DNA from 2 places in the Agromyces solani genome. Region 1 is predicted to be linked to the other one. Evidence: predicted binding sites of a transcription regulator. Region 1 holds the regulator's gene; the other holds the start of a gene.
What was found. The regulator LexA, encoded in region 1, represses DNA repair genes until DNA is damaged. The targets are predictions, from matches to a motif close to TCGAACANNTGTTCGA.

Region 2: the regulator LexA is predicted to act here: its motif matches at 1,947-1,962, upstream of uvrA (excinuclease ABC subunit UvrA).

The regions. Positions count from the first base shown of each region.
Region 1 is NZ_JBYRER010000002.1:993,915-998,121, reverse strand. It holds gene AC3RJ7_RS12340 (histidinol-phosphate transaminase) at 1-782, opposite strand, end outside; gene AC3RJ7_RS12335 (LysM peptidoglycan-binding domain-containing protein) at 888-1,280, opposite strand; gene lexA (transcriptional repressor LexA) at 1,554-2,222, shown strand; gene AC3RJ7_RS12325 (alpha/beta fold hydrolase) at 2,229-2,969, opposite strand; gene metE (5-methyltetrahydropteroyltriglutamate--homocysteine S-methyltransferase) at 3,079-4,207, opposite strand, start outside.
Region 2 is NZ_JBYRER010000001.1:1,594,903-1,599,109, forward strand. It holds gene uvrB (excinuclease ABC subunit UvrB) at 1-1,893, shown strand, start outside; gene uvrA (excinuclease ABC subunit UvrA) at 2,017-4,207, shown strand, end outside.

The DNA of each region.
Region 1 (4,207 bases):
GCGGCCTGGGTCAGCGCCGAGAGGTGGTAGGGCAGGCGCACGAGCCGGAGGGCGTCGATGGTCGCGGGGTCGCCGGCGAGGTAGCCGACGCGCGCGCCCGCGAATGCGAACGCCTTGCTCATGGTGCGCGAGACGACGAGGCGCGGCCGCCCCTCGAGGAGGGTGAGGGCACTCGGCGTGCCGGGGTCGGCGAACTCGAAATACGCCTCGTCGACGACCACGATGCCGCGCGCCGCGTCGGCGACGGCACGCACCGTGTCGAGCGGGAGCGGGGTCCCCGTCGGGTTGTTCGGCGTGCAGAGGAAGACGAGGTCGGGGTCGTGCTCGCGCACCGCGGCCGCCGCCGTCTCCGGGCTCAGCTCGAAGTCGTCGTCGCGCTCCGCGGAGATCCACCTGGTGCCGGTGCCGGAGGCGAGCAGGGAGTACATCGAGTAGGTCGGCGTGAACCCGAGCACCGACCGACCGGGCCCGCCGAACGCCTGCAGCACCTGCTGGAGCACTTCGTTCGAACCGTTCGCCGCCCAGATCTGCTCGGGAGCCAGCCCGTGGCCGAGGTACCCGGCGAGCGCCTCTCGCAACTCCGTGAACTCGCGGTCGGGATACCGGTTCAGTCGGAGGATCGCGGCGGCGACCCGGGCGACGATGTCGTGCGCCACGTCCTCGGGGATGGTATGCGTGTTCTCGTTGACGTTGAGGGCGACCGGCACGGCCTTCTGCGGAGCGCCGTACGGGGAGCGACCACGGAGGTCGTCACGGATGGGAAGGTCGTCGAGACTCGTCACCGAACCATGCTAGCCACGCTGCCCGGGCCCGACGCCGCGTGCGTCACCGTGTGACCGAGGCCCCGACCGGCGCCGCGGTGCGGCAGGCTGAGACGCGCGCACCGCTCATTCGGAAGCGGGGACCGCGAGACGCTGGCCTGGCTCGATCGTCGCGCCGTCGAGCCCGTTGAGCCGGACGATCTCGGCGATCGTGTCGCGCGGATCGGCCGAGGGGTCGATCGCCTCGGCGATCTCCCAGAGCGAGCCGCCGACATCGACCGTGACGTACTGCAGCGACCCGCCGCCCGCCATGTCGGCGGCGGCACCGCCGGTGTTCAGCACGGCGGTGAACGCCCAGATGACGATCGGCAGCGCGGCGAGGGCCGTGAACACGACGCGCCCGCGTCGGGTCAGCCGCAGCCGCGTGCGAACCCCGGGGCCCGCCGCCCCGTCGACGCGGTTCGCACGGGGCGTCGATGCACCGTGACGGTACTCGTTCGTCATGATCGCTGCGCTCATGTCACCCTCCTGCGTGGACTGCATCCGGCCCTCGGCCGGGAGGGCCGGATGCGAATCTCTGTTCCGAATATATCTTCGAACATCTTCGACTGCAAGCATTCGGCGGCGGAACTCGTGCGAACCGATGTGGCGACACACTCGAACGAATGTTTGCCGCGCCCGCCCGTGGCGGATACAGTTTCGAATGTCTGGGAACAGTGGACCAGACACCACCGACATCCGATCGCGAGGGCGATCGCAACGAGGGGCGGAATCGTGAAGAGCGACAACGACGTGCGCGAGATCGGCAGGGCACGCCGCCGCAAGAGCCTGAGTGCGAAGCAGATCGCGATCCTCGAGGTCGTGCAGCGGTCGGTCGCCACCCGCGGGTACCCGCCGAGCATGCGGGAGATCGGCGACGCGGTCGGCCTCTCGTCGCTGTCGAGCGTCACGCACCAGCTCAACCAGCTCGAGCTCGCCGGCTACCTGCGACGCGACCCCAATCGGCCCCGCGCGCTCGAGGTGCTCATCGAGCTCCCCGGGCTCGACGAGCGCACTCCGTCGGCGGGCGAGCCCGCACCGGTCGGCGACGCCGCGATGGTGCCGCTCGTCGGTCGCATCGCCGCCGGCGTTCCGATCACGGCCGAGCAGCAGATCGACGAGGTCTTCCCGCTCCCCCGCCAGCTGGTCGGCAAGGGCGAGCTCTTCATCCTCAAGGTGGTCGGCGACTCGATGGTCGACGCGGCCATCTGCGACGGCGACTGGGTCGTCGTCCGGTCGCAGCGCACCGCCGAGAACGGCGAGATCGTCGCCGCGATGCTCGACGGCGAGGCGACCGTCAAGGTGTTCCGCCAGCGCGACGGCCACACCTGGCTGCTGCCGCGCAACACCGCGTTCGAGCCGATCCTCGGCGACCACGCCGAGGTCCTCGGCAAGGTCGTCGCCGTGCTCCGGACGGTCTGAGCCCGATCAGGCCGCGCTCACCGCGTGACCCTGGCCTCGCAGCCACTCGACGATCGCGTGCATGAACCCGGTGTGATCGTCGCGGAAGACCGTGTGTCCCGTGCCGGGCACCGTGGTGACGGTCATCCCCCGGCGCCGCAGGTCGGCCGCCACCCGGTCGGTGATGAGCAGGCTCCGCTCGGCGAGCAGCACGAGGCTCGGCGCCACCAGACGCGTCGGCGGCACGAGGGGACGAGTGTCGGCGAAGCCGAGGATCGTGCGCTTGTCCCAGTCGCGCAGCGTCGCGAGCTCGATGTCGACGTCGACGGCGCTCCACTTCGGGTTCATCCGAACCAGCGCGCCCCGTCGCGGGCGGGGGGCGATCGCGAAGAAGACCTTGTACGCGAGACCGAGCGGACCCTTCGGGAACGCGAAGGCCGGGTCGACGTAGATCGCGGCACGCGGTGCGAGACGGTCGGCGACGAGACTCGCCACGAGGCCGCCCAGCGAATGGCCGAGCACGACGTCGGGCGGGCCGTCGAGCATCGGCGCGACGGTCTCGACGACGTCGTCGGCCCAGGCCGCCGGCGAGTACCGTGAAGCGCGCGGGCTGCGCCCGTGACCGGCGAGGTCGACCGCGAGCACCCGGAACCCCTGCGCCTCGAGCTCGGCGGTGACGCGGTGCCACGCGCGCGAGTCGGACATGATGCCGTGGATGAGGATGGCCGTCCGGGATCCGGCGCCCGTCTCGTGGACCGCGAGTTGCATGCGACGACGGTACGTCGGCCGCCTGTGCATCCGCCCCGTGGATGATGCGAGGCCGCCGAACATCGACGGGGCGGATGCCGCGTGCCCGCGACATCCGCCCCGTCGACGCCTATCGGACGGGTGCCGAGACCGCCGCGCCCGCGGTCGACGACGCGCCGCGGACCGCGCGCGCCGCCTCCACGAGGTTCGCGAGCGAGGCGACCGTCTCGTCGTAGCCCCGGGTCTTGAGCCCGCAGTCGGGGTTCACCCAGAGCCGCCCGGCCGGGATGCCGGCGGCGGCCCGCTCGAGCAGTTCCCGCAGCTCCGCCGTCGACGGCACGCGGGGCGAGTGGATGTCGTAGACGCCCGGTCCGATGCCGTGGTCGAAGCCGTTGGCCGCGAGGTCGTCGACGACCTCCATCCGGCTCCGTGCCGCCTCGATCGACGTGACGTCGGCGTCGAGCGCCTTGATCGCCTCGATCACGACACCGAATTCGGAGTAGCAGAGATGCGTGTGCACCTGCGTGCCCGGCGCTGCCGCGGCGGTCGCGAGGGTGAACGAGCCGACCGACCACTCTAGGTACGCGGGCTGTTCGGCGAGCTTCAGCGGCAGCAGTTCCCTGAGCGCCGGCTCATCGACCTGGATGATGCGGATGCCCGCTTCCTCCAGGTCGGCGATCTCGTCGCGGAGGGCGAGCGCGACCTGACGGGCGGTCTCGCCGAGCGGCTGGTCGTCGCGCACGAACGACCACGCGAGGATCGTCACCGGACCCGTCAGCATGCCCTTGACGTGCCGGTCGGTGAGCGACTGCGCGAACGTCGACCACTCGACCGTCATCGGCGCCGGGCGCGAGACATCCCCCCACAGGATCGAGGGGCGCGTGCAGCGCGAACCGTACGACTGGACCCAGCCGTGCTCGGTCACGGCGAAGCCGTCGAGCAGCTCGGCGAAGTACTGCACCATGTCGTTGCGCTCGGGCTCGCCGTGCACGAGGACGTCGAGGCCGAGCTCCTCCTGCAGGCGCACGACCCGCTCGATCTCGTCGCGCATGAGCGACGCATAGCCGTCGGCGTCGAGTTCGCCGCGCCCGAGGCGTGCGCGGGCGACGCGGAGGTCGCTCGTCTGCGGGAACGACCCGATCGTCGTCGTCGGCAGTTCGGGCAGCCCGAGGTTCGCCTGCGCCGCGATCCGGTCGGCCTCGGCACCGCGGTGGAAGTCGCCCTCGGTGAGGCCCGCGAGCCGCTCGCGCACCGCGGGC
Region 2 (4,207 bases), on a different contig from region 1:
GAGCAGGTGCAGCGGCCCACGCTCGTGCTCGCGCACAACAAGACGCTCGCGGCGCAGCTCGCGACCGAGTTCCGCGAACTGCTGCCGAACAACGCCGTCGAGTACTTCGTCTCGTACTACGACTACTACCAGCCCGAGGCCTACGTCCCGCAGACCGACACCTTCATCGAGAAGGACAGCTCGATCAACGCCGAGGTCGAGCGGCTCCGCCACTCGACGACGAACTCGCTGCTGAGCCGCCGCGACGTCGTGGTGGTGTCGACCGTGTCGTGCATCTACGGCCTCGGCACGCCCGAGGAGTACCTCGGGGCGATGATGCCGCTGCAGGTCGGCCAGCGGGTCGACCGCGACTGGCTCATCCGCAAGTTCGTCTCCATGCAGTACCAGCGCAACGACGTCGACTTCTCCCGAGGCAACTTCCGGGTACGCGGCGACACCATCGAGATCATCCCGATCTACGAAGAGCTCGCGATCCGCATCGAGATGTTCGGCGACGAGATCGAGGCGCTCTACAGCCTGCATCCGCTCACGGGCCAGGTGGTGGCCAAGCTCGACGCCGTGCCCGTCTTCCCCGGCTCGCACTACGTCGCCTCGACCGACGTCATGCAGCGCGCCATCGGCACCATCCGCGACGAGCTCGACGAGCGCCTCGCCGAACTGGAGCGGGAGGGCAAGCTGCTCGAGGCGCAGCGGCTGCGCATGCGCACGACGTTCGACCTCGAGATGATGGAGCAGATCGGCTTTTGCTCGGGCATCGAGAACTATTCGCGACACATCGACGGCCGAGCGCCCGGCGAGGCGCCGCACTGCCTGCTCGACTACTTCGCCGACGACTTCCTCGTGGTGATCGACGAGTCGCACGTGACGGTGCCGCAGATCGGCGCGATGTACGAGGGCGACTCGTCGCGCAAGCGCACCCTCGTCGAGCACGGGTTCCGGCTGCCGAGCGCGCTCGACAACCGCCCGCTCAAGTGGGACGAGTTCAAGGCAAGGGTGGGCCAGACGGTCTACCTGTCGGCGACCCCGGGCCGCTACGAGATGGGCATCGCCGACGGCGTCGTCGAGCAGATCATCCGCCCGACCGGCCTCGTCGACCCGCAGATCGTGGTCAAGCCGTCGAAGGGGCAGATCGACGACCTGCTGGAGGAGATCCGCAAGCGCGCCGAGCGCGATGAGCGCGTGCTCGTCACCACCCTCACGAAGAAGATGGCCGAGGAGCTGACCGACTTCCTCACCGAGGCCGGCGTCCGCGTGCGCTACCTCCACTCCGACGTCGACACGCTCCGACGCGTCGAACTGCTCACCGAACTGCGCGCGGGCGTGTACGACGTGCTCGTCGGCATCAACCTGCTGCGCGAGGGCCTCGACCTGCCCGAGGTGTCGCTCGTCGCGATCCTCGACGCCGACAAAGAGGGGTTCCTGCGGTCGTCGACCTCGCTCATCCAGACGATCGGGCGCGCAGCGCGCAACGTGTCGGGCGAGGTGCACATGTACGCCGACGTCCTCACCGACTCGATGAAGCTGGCGATCGACGAGACCACGCGCCGGCGCGACAAGCAGCTCGAGTACAACCGCGTCAACGGCATCGACCCGCAGCCGCTGCGAAAGCGCATCGCCGACATCACCGAGGTGCTCGCCCGCGAAGAGGCCGACACCGCCGCGCTCCTGGCGGGTCGCGACGGCCGCAAGAAGTCGCCGGTTCCCAACCTCCGCACCGAGGGCATCGCGGCCGAGGGCGCGAACGACCTCGAAGACCTCATCCGCGACCTCAACGACCAGATGCTCGAAGCGGCCGGCGAACTCAAGTTCGAGCTCGCAGCGCGCCTCCGCGACGAGGTGTCCGAGCTCAAGCGCGAGCTGCGGCAGATGGAGAAGGCCGGCCACCTCGGCTGAGGCGCGGCGACCGGGGGAGCGGGAGCCGCAGCATCGCCGAACATCCGCCGTGTTCGAACATGTGTTCGCCCACAGCGGACCCATCCGGGCGGCGGTGTCGGTGGTCCTCTCTAGACTCGAAGGGTGCCAGTTTCACGTCTCGATGCCCATTCGCGCCTGAGTGTCCGCGGTGCCCGCGTGCACAACCTGCACAACGTCGACGTCGAGCTCCCGCGCGATGCGATGGTCGTGTTCACGGGCCTGTCGGGCTCGGGCAAGTCCTCGCTCGCCTTCGACACGATCTTCGCCGAGGGCCAGCGACGGTACGTCGAGTCGTTGTCCGCGTACGCCCGCCAGTTCCTCGGTCAGGTCGACCGACCCGACGTCGACTTCATCGAGGGGCTGAGTCCCGCCGTCTCGATCGACCAGAAGTCGACGAACCGCAACCCCCGGTCGACGGTCGGCACGATCACCGAGATCTACGACTACATGCGCCTGCTGTGGGCGCGCATCGGGGTCCCGCACTGCCCGGTCTGCGGGGAGAAGATCCAGCGCCAGACGGTGCAGCAGATCGCTGACCGCTTGATGGAGCTGGAAGCGGGTACTCGCTTCCAGGTGCTCAGCCCGGTCGTGTCGAAGAAGAAGGGCGAGTTCGTCGACCTCTTCCGCGAGCTGGCGGCGCAGGGGTACTCACGGGCCGTCGTCGACGGCGAACTCATCCGGCTGGACGAGCCGCCCAAGCTCAAGAAGCAGGTCAAGCACGACATCTCGGTCGTCGTCGACCGGCTCGTCGCCGGTCCCGACGTGCTGGGCCGGCTCACCGATTCGCTCGAGACGGCGTTGCGGCTCACCGATGGGCTCGTGCAGGTCAACTTCGTCGACGAAGACGGGCCCGACGCCTGGCACACCTTCTCCGAGAAGCTCTCATGCCCGAACCAGCACCCGATCCAGCTGACCGAGATCGAGCCGCGCACGTTCTCGTTCAACGCGCCGTTCGGGGCGTGTCCCGAATGCTCGGGCCTCGGCACCCGCATGTCGGTCGACGAGGAACTGCTGCTCGGCGACCCCGCGCTCTCGATCGCCGACGGTGTGATCCTCCCGTGGACCTCGCAGGGGAAGAGCCTCTACAACTACTACGAGAAGCTGCTCGACGGGCTCGCGCGCGACCTCGGGTTCTCGCTCGACACCCCCTGGGCAGAGCTGCCCGACGAGGCGCGGCAGGCCGTGCTGCGCGGGCAGAACTTCGAGGTCAAGGTGCGCTGGCGCAACCGGTACGGCCGCGAGATGAGCTACACCTCGGGGTTCGAGGGCGTCGTGCCCTACATCGAGCGGCAATACCTGCAGGCCGAGACCGATGTGCAGCGGGCGCGCTGGGCCGAGTACCTCCGCGAGGTGCCGTGCCCGGTGTGCGACGGCAAGCGGCTGAAGCCCGAGGTGCTGTCGGTGCTCATCCACGACCACAGCATCGCGGACGTGGGCCTCTTGAGCCTCACCGACGCCCGCGCGTTCATGGACCGGCTCGAACTCACCGATCGCGAGCAGGCGATCGGTGCACAGGTGCTGCGCGAGATCAAGCTCCGGCTCGACTTCCTGATCCGCGTCGGGCTCAGCTATCTCGACCTCGCGCGGGCCGCAGGCACCCTGTCGGGCGGCGAGGCGCAGCGCATCCGCCTGGCGACGCAGATCGGCTCCGGGCTGACGGGCGTCCTCTACGTGCTCGACGAGCCGAGCATCGGACTGCACCAGCGCGACAACCGGCGACTCATCGACACGCTCGTGGCGCTGCGCGACCTGGGCAACACGCTCATCGTGGTCGAGCACGACGAAGACACCATTCGCACCGCCGACTGGATCGTCGACATCGGCCCGGGCGCGGGGGTCAACGGCGGCACCGTGGTGCACTCGGGCAGCTACGACGACCTGCTGAAGAACACGCGTTCCCTCACGGGCGACTACCTGTCCGGTCGCAAGGAGATCGCGATCCCCGCGCGGCGCCGGCCGATCGACCGGGAGCGCATGATCTCGGTGCAGGGCGCCGCGGCGAACAACCTCCGCGGGGTCGACGTGGAGTTCCCGCTCGGCACGTTCACGGCCGTCACCGGCGTGAGCGGCTCCGGCAAGTCGTCGCTCGTCAACGACATCCTGTACCGGGTGCTCGCGAACAAGCTCAACGGTGCCCGGAAGGTGCCGGGCAAGCACCGCCGGGTCACGGGGCTCGAACAGCTCGACAAGGTCGTGCACGTCGACCAGGCGCCGATCGGCCGCACGCCGCGGTCGAACCCCGCGACGTACACCGGCGTGTTCGATCGCATCCGCACGCTGTTCTCCGAGACGA